2 regions of the Pseudomonas sp. EL_65y_Pfl2_R95 genome follow, and region 2 is predicted to be linked to the other one. Evidence: predicted binding sites of a transcription regulator. Region 2 holds the regulator's gene; the other holds the start of a gene.
The links. Region 2 encodes sigma-54, which starts transcription at its own class of promoters, with help from an activator protein. Its sites were predicted from a motif close to ANTGGCATNNANNTTGCTNT; they were not measured.
Positions count from the first base shown of each region.

Region 1 (7,915 bases), 610 kb from region 2:
ACGCAGAACTCGTTGGATTTGGCGATTAACGGCAACGGGTTTTTCCGCACCAGTAATAATGGTGATATCAGCTACACCCGTGCTGGTTATTTCGGCACCGACCGGGCGGGCAACATCGTCAATAACTTCGGCTACAAACTGCAAGGTTATGCGGTCGATGGCAACGGCAATCTGCAAAATGGCGTCATCTCGGACCTTAAGGTTGAGAGTGCCAGCCAGGCGCCGAAGCCAACGAGCACCATCACTCAGCCGTTCAACCTCAATTCGACTAACGAAGTGCCGACGACCACCCCGTTTGATCCCAATGATCCAACCTCGTTTAACTCGTCGACGTCGGTGAATATTTTCGATTCACAGGGTAACTCCCACGCGTTCACGCAGTACTTCATTAAAACGGGTGCAAACAACTGGCAAATGAATGTGCTGGTGGATGGGCGCAACCCGGCGACGCCGACTTCGACTACGCCTTATTCGGCAAACCTGACCTTTAATGCTGCAGGTCAACTTGATACTGCTGCACTGACGTCGACAGATTTTACTGTCGCGGCCAACGGCACCATTAATATGACCAACTGGGTTCCGGCGGCTTCTGATGGGGGCACGCCACCGGTTTGGAGTGGCAATGGCGCGACAGCGAATGCAACGGGCGTCAATTTTGACTTCCGCGGTACGACCCAGTATTCGAGCCTGTTTGCGGTCAACAGTGTTGATCAAAATGGCTACACCACCGGTGAGCTTGCTGGGCTTGAAATTGATGACACCGGCGTGATTTTCGCGCGCTACACCAATGGTCAGTCAAAAGTTCAGGGCCAAGTGGTATTGGCTAACTTCGCCAACATGCAAGGGCTGACCCCGGTCGGTAAAACTGCATGGGTGCAGTCGTTTGAATCAGGTGAGCCGGTCATTGGTGCGCCAAACAGCGGTACCTTGGGTGCCTTGCAGTCGGGTGCGCTGGAAGATTCTAACGTCGAGTTGTCCGATCAGCTGGTTAACTTGATTGTTGCCCAGCGCAACTACCAGGCGAATGCAAAAACCATCGAGACTGAAAGTGCGGTGACGCAGACGATTATCAACCTGCGTTGATGCTGGCTTTGCCGCTGGCGGCAATGCCTCGCCGTTGGCGAGACCAGAAAGCTCCTTCGGGAGCTTTTTGTTTATAAAAATATTATATATATCAATGGCTTGAGTATTTATTCCGGGAGTGGCACAGGCTTTGCAATATTGCCTGTATAGAGCACAAGGCGGCACGCCTATCTCGGAGAGTTACCATGGATAAAATGCTTTACGTCGCCATGACTGGGGCCCAGAACAACACACTGGCTCAGCGCGCGCACGCCAACAACTTGGCGAACATTTCAACCAACGGCTTTCGCCGTGACTTTGAGCAGGCGCGAGCGATTTCGTCGTTCGGTGATGTCTATCCGTCGCGCGTTTACGCCATGAGTGAGCGTCCGGGGACTGACTTTACCCCGGGTTCCATGCAGGAAACCGGACGTGATCTCGACGTTGCCATTGGCGGTCATGGCTGGCTTGCCGTGCAGGCGCCTGATGGCACTGAAGCCTATGTGCGCACCGCTAGCCTGAATGTTGACGCTTTGGGCGTGTTGCGCACAGGCAATGGTTTGCCGGTTATGGGCAATGCCGGGCCAGTCGCTGTACCGCCAGAGCAGGGCATTGATATTGGTCAGGACGGCACTATCAGTATTCGTGCCCTCGGCGAGGCGCCAAATGTGTTGGCGGAAGTCGACCGCCTGAAGCTGGTCAATCCAGACCCTAAGCAGTTGGAAAAGGGCGCCGACGGCATGATGCGCCTCAAGGGTGGCCAGCCTGTGCAGGCGGATGCGAGCGTGCGGCTGACTTCAGGTTTCCTGGAATCGAGCAACGTCAACGCGGTGGAAGAGATGACCGCAATCATGTCGTTGTCCCGCCAATTCGAGCTGCAAGTAAAGATGATGCGTACTGCCGAAGACAATTCGTCGGCCATGGCGCGGGTTTTGCAACTTAGCTAATTATCAGCACGCGGCGACGTGAAAACGTCACCCGAGGAGAACGAATATGCTTCCGGCACTGTGGGTCAGCAAAACCGGTTTGTCCGCTCAGGACATGAACCTGACCACCATTTCCAACAACTTGGCCAACGTGTCGACCACGGGCTTCAAGCGCGATCGCGCTGAGTTTGAGGATCTGCTTTATCAGATCCGTCGCCAGCCAGGCGGCCAGTCGAGCCAAGACAGTGAGCTGCCGTCAGGCTTGCAGCTGGGTACGGGTGTGCGGATTGTTGGCACCCAGAAGATTTTCACTGCGGGGAGCTTGCAGACCACAGAGCAGCCGCTGGATTTAGCCGTCAATGGTCGTGGTTTCTTCCAGGTGTTGATGCCAGACGGCACGGTGTCGTACACCCGTGACGGTAGCTTCCATCTGGACTCGGACGGTCAGGTGGTGACCTCCAATGGCTTTCCGTTGGAACCGGCCATTGTCCTGCCTAACGAAGTTAAAACCTTCACCGTAGGTGAAGACGGTACGGTTTCTATCACCACGGCGGGTACTGCTCAGCCGCAAGTGATTGGCAACCTGCAAACCGCGGATTTTATTAACCCGGCTGGCCTTGAGGCCATCGGCAGCAACCTGTTTCTCGAGACCGCTTCCAGCGGTGCACCGCAAGTCGGCACACCGGGTTTGAACGGCCTAGGTACAACGTTGCAAAACACCTTGGAAAACTCCAACGTCAGCGTGGTTGAGGAATTGGTGAATATGATCACTACCCAACGCGCCTACGAGATGAACTCGAAAGTCATCTCAACCGCTGACCAGATGTTGTCCTTTATTACTCAGAATCTTTGATGGTTTTGGCCACGCGTCGCGCGGGCCTCTGCGTTAACTGTCACACCGCGAGGGTGGATCTATGAATCGGCTAGTTATTGTTTCCTCACTATTAGGCGCTGTATTGCTGAGCGGTTGCGTCGCGCCTGTAGCCAAGCCGAATGATCCGTACTACTCGCCAGTGTTGCCGCGTACACCGCTGCCTGCTGCGCAGAACAACGGTTCTATCTATCAAAGCGGCTTTGATAACAACCTGTTTACCGACCGCAAGGCGTATCGGGTCGGTGACATCATCACCATCACTTTGAATGAGAAAACCCAGGCCAGTAAAAATGCCGGCTCGCAGATTTCCAAAGACAGTAAAACCAGCCTTGGCCTGACCTCTTTGTTCGGTGGCGGGGTTACGGCTGACAGTCCGTTTTCAGGCGGTAATCTTTCGCTGGACGCTTCCTACAGCGGTAACCGTGACACCCAAGGCGACAGCAAGGCGGCCCAGGGCAATAGCTTGACCGGTTCGGTCACTGTGACCGTGGCTGAAGTGCTGCCTAACGGCATTCTTTCGGTACGCGGTGAAAAGTGGATGACGCTTAATACCGGTGATGAGTTGGTACGGATTGCCGGCCTGGTGCGTGCTGATGATGTTGCCACCGACAACACCGTGCCTTCTACCCGTATCGCCGATGCGCGCATCACCTACTCAGGAACAGGTGCCTTTGCCGATGCCAGTCAGCCTGGCTGGTTTGATCGTTTCTTCCTTAGCCCGCTGTTCCCGTTTTGAGGGCTGCAAACATGCGTCCATGCAAATATCTGCTAGTGCTCGCGCTGCTGCTTTCAAGCGCAGTAGCACAGGCTGAACGTCTCAAGGATTTGGCCAGCATTCAAGGCGTGCGCAGTAACCAGTTGATTGGTTATGGCCTGGTTGTGGGCTTGAGCGGCAGTGGTGACCAAACCACCCAAACGCCATTCACCGTACAGACCTTTAATAACATGCTGGCCCAGTTCGGGATCAAGGTGCCGGTGGGCGGCAACGTCCAGTTAAAGAACGTCGCGGCGGTTTCGATTCACGCCGATTTGCCAGCGTTTGCCAAGCCGGGTCAGACCATTGATATCACTGTCTCATCCATTGGTAACGCCAAAAGCCTGCGCGGCGGCAGCCTGTTGATGGCACCCATGAAAGGGGTTGACGGCAACGTCTACGCCATCGCTCAGGGTAACTTGGTGGTGGGCGGCTTTGACGCCGAGGGCGGTGACGGCTCGCGCATTACCGTCAATATTCCTTCGGCAGGACGTATTCCTTCGGGTGCCACCGTTGAGCGTTCGGTGCCAAGTGGTTTCGACCAAGGCAACAGCCTGACGCTCAATCTCAATCGTCCTGACTTCACCACCGCCAAGCACATTGTTGATCAGATCAACGAGCTGCTGGGCCCAGGCGTGGCTCAGGCAATTGATGCCGGCTCGGTACGAGTCAGTGCGCCGCTGGACCCTAATCAGCGGGTCGATTACCTGTCGATTCTTGAGAACCTCGAGGTGCAAGCCGGTCAAGCGGTTGCCAAGGTGATTATCAACTCGCGCACCGGCACCATCGTCATCGGCCAGAACGTGCGCGTGCAGCCCGCTGCGGTGACTCACGGCAGCCTGACCGTGACCATTACCGAAGACCCAATCGTCAGCCAGCCGGGCGCCTTGTCCGGCGGCCAGACGGCTGTGGTTCCACGCTCACGGGTGGATGCAACGCAAGAGGCCAAGCCGATGTTCCGCTTTGGTCCGGGCACCACGCTGGATGAAATCGTCCGTGCGGTAAACCAGGTTGGCGCTGCGCCTTCCGACCTTATGGCCATCCTCGAAGCGCTGAAACAAGCCGGCGCTTTGCAGGCTGACTTGATCGTTATTTAAGGGACGGATCGATGGATTCTCGACTCTCAGCAGGACTTGCCAGCGCTGGCACCAGCTCACTTGATACCGGCGCCGCCACTGACCTCAACCGACTGAATAAATTTAAAGTCGGCGGTGACAGCGAAGCCAACATTGGCAAAGTTGCCAAAGAGTTCGAGTCGCTGTTTCTCAATGAAATGCTCAAAGCCATGCGCTCCGCTAATGAAGGGTTTAGCGAAGGCAATTTCATGAACAGTGAAGAGGGTAAAACCTATCAGGGCATGTATGACCAGCAATTGGCTGTGACCATGTCCAATAACAAAAACGGCATTGGGCTGGCGGATGTTTTGGCGCGCCAGATGAGCAAAATGAAAAGCCACAGTGATCGGCCTAATCCCTTTGCCCAGCCGGATAACAGCATCACCAGTACAGGCAGTGCGACCAGCGGGGCTGCGCCTGCGGTTTCAGCGAGCGGCGCTGTTGCGGTGAAATCGGTGGCTTCAGTTGATAGCAGCCGCGATGACTCCAGCTTGATCAACAAGCGTCGTCTTTCATTGCCGGGCAAGCTCACAGACCGTTTGCTGGCGGGCATTACCCCGACCACTGACACCGCAGGTGCTCAAGTCTTAGCGAACAAGGACTGGATCCCGGCCATTGCCCATGCAGCGCCAACCGATAAGGGCCTAAGCATCAATGGCAGTGATGCTGTGACCGGCAGCCGGCTGAGTGGCAAAGGGGCTAAAGGCGGTGCGGCCTTTACGTCACCTGCAGATTTTATTGCGACCATGCTGCCCATGGCAGAAAAAGCGGCCGCCAAGATTGGCGTAGAGGCTCGCTATCTGGTGGCTCAGGCAGCGCTCGAAACCGGTTGGGGCAAATCAATTATTCGCCAGCAAGACGGTAGCGTCAGTCACAACCTGTTTGGCATTAAAAGCCATAACACCTGGGGCGGCGAAACAGCTCAGGTGATGACCACCGAATACAAAGGCGGCCAAGCGGTGAAAGAAGCGGCATCATTTCGCTCTTATGATTCATTTGCGCAAAGCTTTGAAGATTACGTCAGCTTCCTGCAAAACAATGGTCGCTACGACAAGGCACTGGGCAGCACGCAAAACCCAGAGCAATTCGTTAAAGAGTTGCAGAAAGCCGGGTACGCCACTGACCCGCAATACGCCCGCAAAATCTCGCAGATCGCCCGGAAGATGGCCGTCTATCAAACTGTCGCCGCCGTCGATACGACGCCAACGCGTGGATGAGCTGAATAATGGCTGACTTACTCAATATCGGTTTGTCTGGGCTGTCGTCAAACAAGACGCAGTTGTCGGTTACCGGGCATAACATCACCAACGTCAACACCCCGGGCTACTCGCGCCAGGATGCAGTGCAGGGCACGCGCGTTCCGCAGTTCAGCGGTGCGGGTTTTATTGGCTCGGGGACCACGCTGGTTGATATTCGCCGTACCTACAGCGAGTTTCTGACCACCCAGGTGCGCACCAGCACCTCGTTGAGCAGCGATGTCGAATCCTACAAAAGCCAGATTGAGCAACTCGACTCTCTGTTAGCGGGTTCAACCACTGGTATTACCCCTTCGCTGCAGGAGTTTTTCTCGGCGCTGCAAACCGCGGCGGAAGACCCTTCCAATGGACCCGCACGGCAGTTGGTGCTGTCCCAGGCTGAAGGCCTGAGTCGGCGTTTCAATACGGTTTATGACCGGGTTGATGAACAAAACTCCTTTATCAATAAGCAAATGTCAGCGGTGACCGATCAGGTCAATCGGCTGGCCGGCTCCATTGCCAGCCTGAACGACGCCATTGCCAAATCGGCGGCCACCGGGCAGGCGCCCAATGACCTACTCGATGCACGTGAAGAGGCCATTCGTCAGCTGTCGACCTTTGTCGGGGTTACCGTTGTGCCGCAAGACAACAACACCCTGAACGTATTTGTTGGCAGTGGCCAACCCTTGATTGTTGGCAGTACCGCCAGCCGTCTGGAGGCTGTGCCTGGCAAGGGTGATCCAAATCGGGTTGAGATCGAATTTGTCAGTGGCGCTTCACGCCAGGGCATCACCACGCAATTAAGCGGCGGCGAGCTGGGCGGTTTGCTTCGCTACCGTTCCGAAACCCTTGATCCAACGCTTAACTCGCTTGGTCGGCTGGCGTTGTCGGTGAGCGATCAGATCAACACACAGCTGGGTGAGGGGGTTGATCTCAAGGGGCAGGTGGGTTCGGCGTTGTTCGGTGACTTCAATGCACCTGAGTTGGCGGCGCTGCGGGTTAAAAGTTATGCCAGCAACACCACGAATGCACAGCCGATCCTGAACATTACCGATACCTCCATTTTGACCACCAGCGATTATCGTTTGCAGTTTGACGGCACCAACTACACCGCCAGACGCTTGAGTGACAATCAAACACTGGCCGTGACCGAGAACCCACCGGGCACCTTGAGTTTCGCTGACAGCGGTGGCCGTGATCAGGGCTTTCAGATTGTCGTAGGCACACCAGCGCCAGCTGCAGGCGATACGTTCGAGTTGCAGCCAACCCGGCGCGGTGCGACCTCTATTTCCACCGTGCTCGATCAGGCAGATCAGCTTGGCTTTGCCGCCCCGGTCCGCGCGGTCAATGGCGCACTGGATGCCAACGGCAATATCACCGGCAGCAACCGCGGCACGGGCACCATTTCACAACCCGATCTAACCGCATCGGGGTCCAGTCCCATTGACTTGGCTGCAATCAAAGCCGCCTTGCCTGTGGGATTGACCTACAACGGTGCCGGCGGTTTCGAAAGCCCTCCGGGTACGCCGGTCCCAGGCTTAACCCTGGTTGGCGGCGGTGCCTTTGTGCCGGGGCAAAAGAATACGTATGAGCTGGATATGGGCGGCGGCAATGTCGTGACCTTCAGCGTCAGCGGTCGTCCAGAAAATGGCGATACCTTCAGCATCGACTTCAATACGGGTGGCGTTTCGGATAACCGTAACGCGCTAAAACTGGTTGATTTACAGAACCAACAAACCATCGGCATCGACCCAACTGTCACTGGATCTACCGGGCTGAATTTTACCGATGGCTATGGCGATTTGGTCGAGCGGGTGGGCACCTTGACTGCCCAGGCACGCCAAGATAGCGACGCGACCAGTTCTATCCTTAAGCAAGCCACCGACAACCGAGACTCCTTGTCGGGTGTGAGTCTGGATGAAGAGGCGGCCAACCTGATCAAGTTCGAG
Region 1 covers NZ_CAXAOV010000001.1:533,237-541,151, reverse strand. The annotation lists gene flgE (flagellar hook protein FlgE) at 1-1,083, shown strand, start outside; gene AACY09_RS02565 (flagellar basal body rod protein FlgF) at 1,269-2,009, shown strand; gene flgG (flagellar basal-body rod protein FlgG) at 2,056-2,841, shown strand; gene flgH (flagellar basal body L-ring protein FlgH) at 2,903-3,598, shown strand; gene AACY09_RS02550 (flagellar basal body P-ring protein FlgI) at 3,610-4,713, shown strand; gene flgJ (flagellar assembly peptidoglycan hydrolase FlgJ) at 4,725-5,948, shown strand; gene flgK (flagellar hook-associated protein FlgK) at 5,957-7,915, shown strand, end outside.
Region 1: AACY09_RS02565 (flagellar basal body rod protein FlgF) is a predicted target of sigma-54. The motif match lies at 1,201-1,220, and genes of this name have one in related genera.

Region 2 (7,915 bases):
ATCGACTCGGCCAAAGCCGCTTTCCCCGCTTGGCGTAATACCCCGCCAGCAAAGCGTGCGCAAATCATGTTCCGCTTCAAGCAATTACTTGAGCAGCATGAAGCCGCTATCTCGAAGCTGATCAGTGAAGAGCACGGCAAAACCATTGAAGACGCTGCCGGTGAACTGAAGCGCGGTATCGAGAACGTCGAGTACGCCTGTGGCGCGCCGGAAATTCTCAAGGGCGAATACAACCGTAACGTCGGCCCTAATATCGATGCCTGGAGCGACTTCCAGCCAGTCGGCGTTGTAGCCGGCATCACCCCATTCAACTTCCCAGCGATGGTGCCATTGTGGATGTATCCATTGGCTATCGTTTGCGGCAACTGCTTTATCCTCAAGCCCTCCGAGCGTGATCCAAGCTCGACGTTGTATATCGCGCAACTGCTGCAGGAAGCCGGCCTGCCAAAAGGTGTGATGAACGTTGTTCACGGCGATAAAGAGGCGGTTGATGCGCTGATCGAAGCGCCAGAAGTTAAAGCCCTGAGCTTTGTCGGTTCGACGCCGATCGCTGAATACATCTATTCCGAAGGCACCAAGCGTGGCAAGCGCGTTCAGGCGCTGGGCGGCGCGAAAAACCACGCCGTGCTGATGCCTGATGCTGACCTCGATAACGCTGTTAGTGCATTGATGGGCGCGGCTTACGGTTCATGCGGCGAACGTTGCATGGCGATTTCGGTTGCGGTTTGTGTGGGCGACCAGATTGCTGATGCAATGATCAAAAAGCTGGTGCCACAGATCAAAGCATTGAAAATTGGTGCGGGTACCTCGACGGGGCTGGACATGGGCCCGCTGGTAACGGGTGTTCATCGCGACAAGGTCAAGGGCTATGTCGATGCAGGCGTTGCTGCTGGCGCCGAGCTGGTTGTCGATGGCCGTGGTTTTAGCGTGGCGGGCAATGAGAACGGCTTCTTCCTCGGTGGGTGCTTGTTCGACCGTGTGACCCCTGAAATGAGCATCTATCAGGAAGAAATCTTCGGCCCGGTGCTGTGCGTTGTTCGCGTCAACAGCCTCGAAGAAGCGATGCAGCTGATCAACGATCACGAGTACGGCAACGGTACCTGCGTTTTCACCCGTGACGGCGAGTCGGCACGCTTGTTCTGTGACGAAATTGAAGTCGGTATGGTTGGGGTCAATGTGCCGCTGCCAGTACCGGTTGCCTACCACAGCTTCGGCGGCTGGAAGCGCTCGCTGTTTGGCGACCTGCACGCCTACGGTCCGGACGGTGTACGTTTCTACACCCGTCGTAAGGCTATCACTCAGCGCTGGCCGCAACGCGCTAGCCATGAAGCAGCATCCTTTGCGTTTCCAAGCAACGGTTAACTGGGCCTAAGCAGGCGCTCTGGCTGTTAAAAAAAGACCCGTCATATGACGGGTCTTTTTTGTCTGGATATTTTGCCTGGCGGCTCCATCTGGGAGCAGCGATCTATTCGCCTTCGTCAAAGAAGTTGTTGATCAACGCCATGATCGCCTCAAGGGCTTCTTCGTCCCGCTCGCCATCGGTTAGCAGGTGAATTGAGGTGCCTTTGCCGGCGGCGAGCATCATCACTGACATGATGCTTTTGCCGTCGACCAGATTCTCCGGGGTGCGGCCTACTCTGATACTGCATGGATACAGCGTGGCAACACCGACGAATTTTGCTGCAGCCCGTGCATGCAAGCCGAGCTTGTTGATAATGGTCACTTCACAGGCGGGCATCGCGGCGGTTCCTTAACTGAGGTCGCGGTGGCGGGTCTGGACGTTTTTGAGCTGAGCTTTGAGTGCTTTGCCCAAACGGTTGGCGATATAAACCGAGCGATGATGCCCCCCTGTGCAGCCAATTGCGACGGTAACGTAGGCGCGATTACTGGCCGCGAAACGTGGCAACCACTTGCTCAGATAGGCATGGATGTCTTGATACATCTCTTGAACATCCGGCTGGCTGTCTAAATAGTCCGACACCGGTTGTTCCAGTCCCGAGAAATCGCGCAACTCGGGCCGCCAATAGGGGTTCGGCAAGCAGCGTACATCAAATACCACGTCGGCATCGACCGGCATGCCCCGCTTGAAGCCGAAGGATTCAACCAGAAATGCGGTGCCCGGATCTGGCTTGTTCAACAAGCGCAGGGCGAGGGTGTCGCGCAGCTGATAGAGATTCAGGTGGGTGGTGTCGATCTTTAAATCGGCCAGATCAATGATGGGCTCCAGCAGCAGCGTTTCATCGGTAATGGCTTCGGCTAACGAACGGTTGTCGTTGGTCAGCGGGTGGCGGCGACGGGTCTCGGAGAAGCGTTTGAGCAGGGTTTCTTCGTTTGCATCCAGATAAAGCAGGTCGCACTGAACATTGCGCGCGCGCACTTGTTCAAGCAACTCTGGAAACATATTCAAATCGCTGGGCAGGTTACGTGCGTCAATTGACACCGCCACATTGGGGCGAGCTGAATCTTTCTGCTGGAACGCTCGCTCAGCGAGTTGCGGCAGCAAGCTGGCAGGCAGGTTATCGATGCAGTAAAAGCCGTTGTCCTCAAGTACATCAAGGGCGGTACTTTTGCCTGATCCAGAACGCCCGCTGACTATTATCAAGCGCATGTAGGTTCTCTGTCGATTAGACAACCTCTGAAAAAGGACTGTGCCAACGCCTGTTGCATTCCATCGCGACTGAACCGTCGCCTTGGCTCACTTTGACGCCTCAGGGCAAGCCTATGGCCCCGGCACTCGCCACCTTTTGCAGAGAATCCTTAGCTGTTGTTCTGGATGTCGACAACAACCTGGTACAGCTCGTCATTGCTCTGTGCCTGGCGCAGTCGTTCGCGGACATCGCTGCGGTCAAGCATGCTGGCGATTTGACGAAGTAGCTCCAAGTGCTCATCCGTGGCCGCTTCAGGAACCAGCAGGACGAACAGCAAATCTACCGGTGCGCCATCGATTGCATCGAAATCTACAGCGGAGTCGAGCCTGAGTAACGCACTGATCGGCGCGTTGCAAGCAGGCAGACGGCAGTGCGGAATGGCAATACCATTGCCAAAACCGGTGGACCCGAGTTTCTCGCGGGCAATCAGGCTTTCGAAAATGTCTTGTCCATCGAGGTCGGGCAATTCGCGCGCAACCAGGTTGGCAATCTGTTCGAGAACACGTTTTTTGCTGCCGCCCGGCACGTTCACCAAGGAACGGCCGGGGGTCAGGATATTTTCAAGTCGGATCATAGGAGTTGGGCGATATCAACGGGCCATTGCACCCTGTTGACGGTCGAGCTGCTTTTCCTTGTGCTTGATAAGTTGTCTGTCGAGTTTGTCGGTCAGTAAATCGATTGCTGCGTACATATCATCGTGTTCGGCATTAGCGACAATTTCGCCGCCTGCAATGTGTAAGGTGGCTTCGATTTTCTGTTTGAGCTTCTCGACCTCCATAATAACTTGCACATTCGTAATCTTGTCGAAGTGGCGTTCTAGTCGACTGAATTTTTCGTCGATGTAGTCACGCAGGGCGTCGGTCACATCTAGCTGATGTCCACTGATGTTGACTTGCATACCGCATTCTCCTTGTTGCCGTGTGTAAGAGACAGGCTGTTTGCCTGCCGCCGGAACACTGTGGCGCGAAAAATCCTCAGTAAACATTTCCCACGCTGGGTAATAGCAGTATGGCTACTTTATCCAAGCGCGGGGCAGTTCGGTATTGGTTGAGACGATTTTCCTGTTCATCAACTGCTACATCAATCGCTTGCGTTCACTTGAAGGCGCGATACCGAGGGACTCACGGTATTTAGCAACTGTGCGGCGAGCTACTTGAATGCCTTGTGCCTCCAGTAAACCAGCGATCTTGCTGTCACTCAACGGCTTTTTTGCATTTTCCGCTGCAACCAGTTTCTTGATAATCGCGCGGATCGCTGTAGACGAGCATTCTCCGCCTTCGGAGGTGCTTACGTGGCTGGAGAAGAAGTATTTCAACTCGTAAATGCCACGCGGGGTGTGCATGAATTTCTGCGTGGTAACCCGCGAGATGGTGGACTCGTGCATGCCGACTGCTTCGGCAATGTCGTGCAGTACCAGAGGCTTCATCGCTTCGTCACCGTAGTCGAGGAACCCGCGCTGATGCTCAACGATCTGAGTAGCGACTTTCATCAGGGTCTCGTTGCGGCTTTGCAGGCTTTTGATAAACCAGCGAGCTTCTTGCAACTGATTGCGCATAAAGGTGTTGTCAGCGCTGGAGTCCGCACGGCGGACAAAGCCTGCATATTGAGCGTTGACCCGCAGGCGGGGCATGGCTTCCTGGTTAAGCTCTACCAGCCAGCGCTCATTGTGTTTGCGCACAATCACGTCGGGCACCACATACTCCGGCTCGCTGGACTCAATCTGCGAACCCGGACGCGGGTTAAGGCTTTGGATCAGCTCGATGACCTGGCGCAGGTCGTCTTCCTTGAGCTTCATGCGGCGCATCAGTTGGCTGTAGTCACGATTGCCAAGCAAGTCCAGATAATCATTGGCGAGGCGCTGTGCTTCAACTAGCCAAGGGGTCTTGGCGGGTAGCTGGCGCAGTTGCAGGGTCAGGCATTCGCGCAGGTCTCGTGCGGCGATGCCCGAAGGCTCGAACTGCTGAATGCGGTGCAGGACGGCTTCAATCTCGTCGAGCTCGATGTCCAGTTCAGGATCAAAGGCTTCCAGAATCTCTTCCAGGGTTTCTTCGAGGTAGCCTTGTGGGTTGATGCAGTCGATCAGGGTGACTGCAATCAAACGGTCCTTGTCGGACATTGGCGACAGATTGAGCTGCCAGAGCATGTGGCTCTGCAGGCTTTCACCGGTTGAGGTGCGCGTGGTGAAGTCCCACTCGTCATCGTCACTGTTGCTGCTTGGCAAGCTGCTGGCGCTGGTCTGGTAGACATCCTCCCACGCGGTATCAATGGGCAGCTCATTGGGAATGCGTTCGTTCCACTCACCTTCTTCCAGATTGTCCACGGTTTGTGGCGCATCTTGGTGGTTGCTGCTTTCTTCGTAGGTGTCTTGTTGCTTGGGCTGCTCGACAGTTGCGGTTTCTGCGCCGTCGGCCATAGGATCCGAATTATCGAAGTCTTCGCCATCTTCCTGGCGTTCGAGCATTGGGTTTGACTCCAGCGCCTCCTGGATTTCTTGTTGAAGATCCAAGGTCGACAGTTGGAGTAAGCGAATGGCTTGTTGCAGCTGAGGAGTCATCGTCAGCTGCTGGCCCATCTTCAGGACTAGCGATGGTTTCATTGCAGACCTTATTTACCGGCGTCTCTGCGCAATCCACTACAGGGCGCCGAAGGAGGCGCCTCAAGGAAGCAAATTATATGCCTGAATTGCAGTGCTTTGCCTAGCTGTTGCCGCTTATCGGGTGAAAAAATCCAGGTTAAAGGCGGAATTCATGACCCAAGTAGACTTCTTTTACCGTCTGGTTGGCCAGAATTGCCTCTGAATCACCTTCTGCAATGAGTTGGCCATCGCTGACGATATAAGCGGTTTCGCAAATATCCAGCGTTTCGCGCACATTGTGGTCGGTGATCAACACGCCAATACCCTTGGCTTTCAAGTGATGGATGATTTGCTTGATGTCGCCAACCGAAATCGGATCAACACCCGCAAAAGGCTCGTCGAGCAAAATAAATTTCGGTGCAGTGGCCAGGGCGCGGGCAATTTCAACACGGCGCCGCTCGCCACCGGACAAGCTCATTCCCAGGTTGTCACGAATGTGGTGAATATGGAATTCCTCAAGCAGGTTCTCCAATTCAGCCTCACGGCCAGCCCGATCGAGTTCTTTGCGGGTCTCAAGAATGGCCATGATGTTATCGGCAACACTGAGCTTACGGAAAATCGAAGCCTCTTGAGGCAGGTAGCCAATGCCCGCGCGCGCGCGGCCGTGCATCGGCTGATGGCTGACATCGAGGTCGTCAATCAGGATGCGACCCTGGTCAGCCTGGACTAAGCCCACAATCATGTAGAAGCAGGTGGTTTTACCTGCGCCGTTAGGGCCGAGCAGGCCGACGATTTGGCCGCTGTCTATGCTCAGGCTAACGTCACGGACAACCTGGCGGCTTTTATAGCTTTTCGCCAAGTGTTGGGCTTTCAATGTAGCCATTAATTACTGCCCTTGGGTGGGTTTGTTCTTCGGCTGAATCACCATGTCGATGCGCGGGCGCGGCGTGGTCACTTTGGTGCCATTTGCGCGGCCAGCATTGACGATTTGGCGCTGGGTATCATAGACAATTTTCTCGCCTTCGAAGGTATTGCCCTCTTGGATGACCTTGGCCTGGTCAATCAGCACGATGCGCTCGTTGGCGGAAAAGTACTGAATGGTCAGGCCGTAGGCTTTGACGATCTCTTTGTCGACTGCAGGCTTTTGTTCATAGTACGCAGGGCGCCCGACGGAGGTGAAAACATCAACTTCGCCCTTGGCATTCTGCGTAATAGTGACGGTGTCACCGGTGATTTTCATGGTGCCTTGAGTGATTACTACATCGCCACGGTAAACAGCAACGCCTTGTTTATCGTCGAGTTCTGCACTGTCGGCCTGTACGCGAATCGGTTGATCGCGATCAGTTGGCAAAGCCCAGGCATGAACGCTTCCTAGCGATGCACCCAGGCTGAGTAGAAGGGGGAGGGTTTTAACGAACCTCATGCTGGCCTCTTACGTTGGACAGCAGGAGCATCCGGCTGTCATTTAAATACGCTTTCATTCCTTGCGCCGTGGTCACCCCATTGGCTGCGTCAATTCTAACGGCTTGCTGGGTCTGCGCATATTCCTTATCGGGAATTACCGTAAGACGGCTGGTTGTCAGCAGGGTTGGGCGACCTTTTGCATCCGTGCGTTCAACGCGGACTTTGTCGATCAGTTCGACCTCTTTGCCGCCGGGTGAAACTTCACCTTTTTCACTTTGCACATGCCACGGCAGCTCTGTACCGCGGTACAGCAACAGGTCTGGCTGGGTCAGATAGGAAATATCCGAGTCCTTGGCATGTTCGACTTTGTCGGAGGTCAGCTCGTAATGCAATGTGCCGTCAGGCTGATATTGCACCGTTTTTGAATTGACCACATAAAAATCAATAGTATTTTGCGCAGCGGTTTTCGCCGGTTTGTCCGCGAAGCTGTCAGGGTTGATATTCCAGTAGCCCGCTGCGGCGACTATCAGCACGCCGAGCACGAGGAGCAAGATGTTTAATGGTTTGCGCATAGTTTGCTGTTCTACAGGTAGGCTGCTTGAGCCGCTTCAAGGGTGCCTTGGGCGAGCATGATTTGTTCGCAGAACTCTCGCGCCGCACCTTCGCCGCCTCTGGCTTGAGTCACCGCGAACGCATGCTCGCGCACAAAAGGGTCGGCACTGGCGACAGCCATGCCTAAACCTACGCGGCGAATGACCGGCAGGTCGGGCAGGTCGTCGCCGAGGTAGGCAACTTGTTCATAGTTTAGGCCGAGTTCGCCAAGTAGCTCGTCGAGCACTGCAAGTTTGTCTTCGCGCCCTTGGTAAAGATGCTGAATACCAAGGTTTTGTGCGCGGCGCTCAACTACCGGCGTGGTGCGTCCGGTAATAATCGCGGTGCGCACACCCGAGTTGATCAGCATTTTGATGCCGTGACCGTCGAGGGTGTTGAAGGTTTTAAATTCGCTGCCATCGACCAGGAAATACAGTTTGCCGTCGGTGAGAACGCCGTCTACGTCAAAAATTGCCAGTTTTATCGCGCTGGCGCGTTGTTTGAATTCTGGGGTCATTACATTACTCCGGCGCGAAGCAGGTCATGCATATTCAGCGCACCTACGGGACGATCGTTGTCATCAACTACGACGAGCGCGCTGATTTTATGGTCTTCCATGATCTTCAAAGCTTCAGCTGCAAGCATTTCGGCGCGGGCAGTCTTGCCATGAGCGGTCATGACTTGGTCAATGGTTGCT
Region 2 covers NZ_CAXAOV010000001.1:1,147,329-1,155,243, reverse strand. The annotation lists gene AACY09_RS05500 (CoA-acylating methylmalonate-semialdehyde dehydrogenase) at 1-1,362, shown strand, start outside; gene AACY09_RS05495 (HPr family phosphocarrier protein) at 1,466-1,738, opposite strand; gene rapZ (RNase adapter RapZ) at 1,751-2,608, opposite strand; gene ptsN (PTS IIA-like nitrogen regulatory protein PtsN) at 2,758-3,222, opposite strand; gene hpf (ribosome hibernation-promoting factor, HPF/YfiA family) at 3,238-3,546, opposite strand; gene AACY09_RS05475 (RNA polymerase factor sigma-54) at 3,724-5,244, opposite strand; gene lptB (LPS export ABC transporter ATP-binding protein) at 5,381-6,106, opposite strand; gene lptA (lipopolysaccharide transport periplasmic protein LptA) at 6,110-6,646, opposite strand; gene lptC (LPS export ABC transporter periplasmic protein LptC) at 6,633-7,199, opposite strand; gene AACY09_RS05455 (KdsC family phosphatase) at 7,211-7,735, opposite strand; gene AACY09_RS05450 (KpsF/GutQ family sugar-phosphate isomerase) at 7,735-7,915, opposite strand, start outside.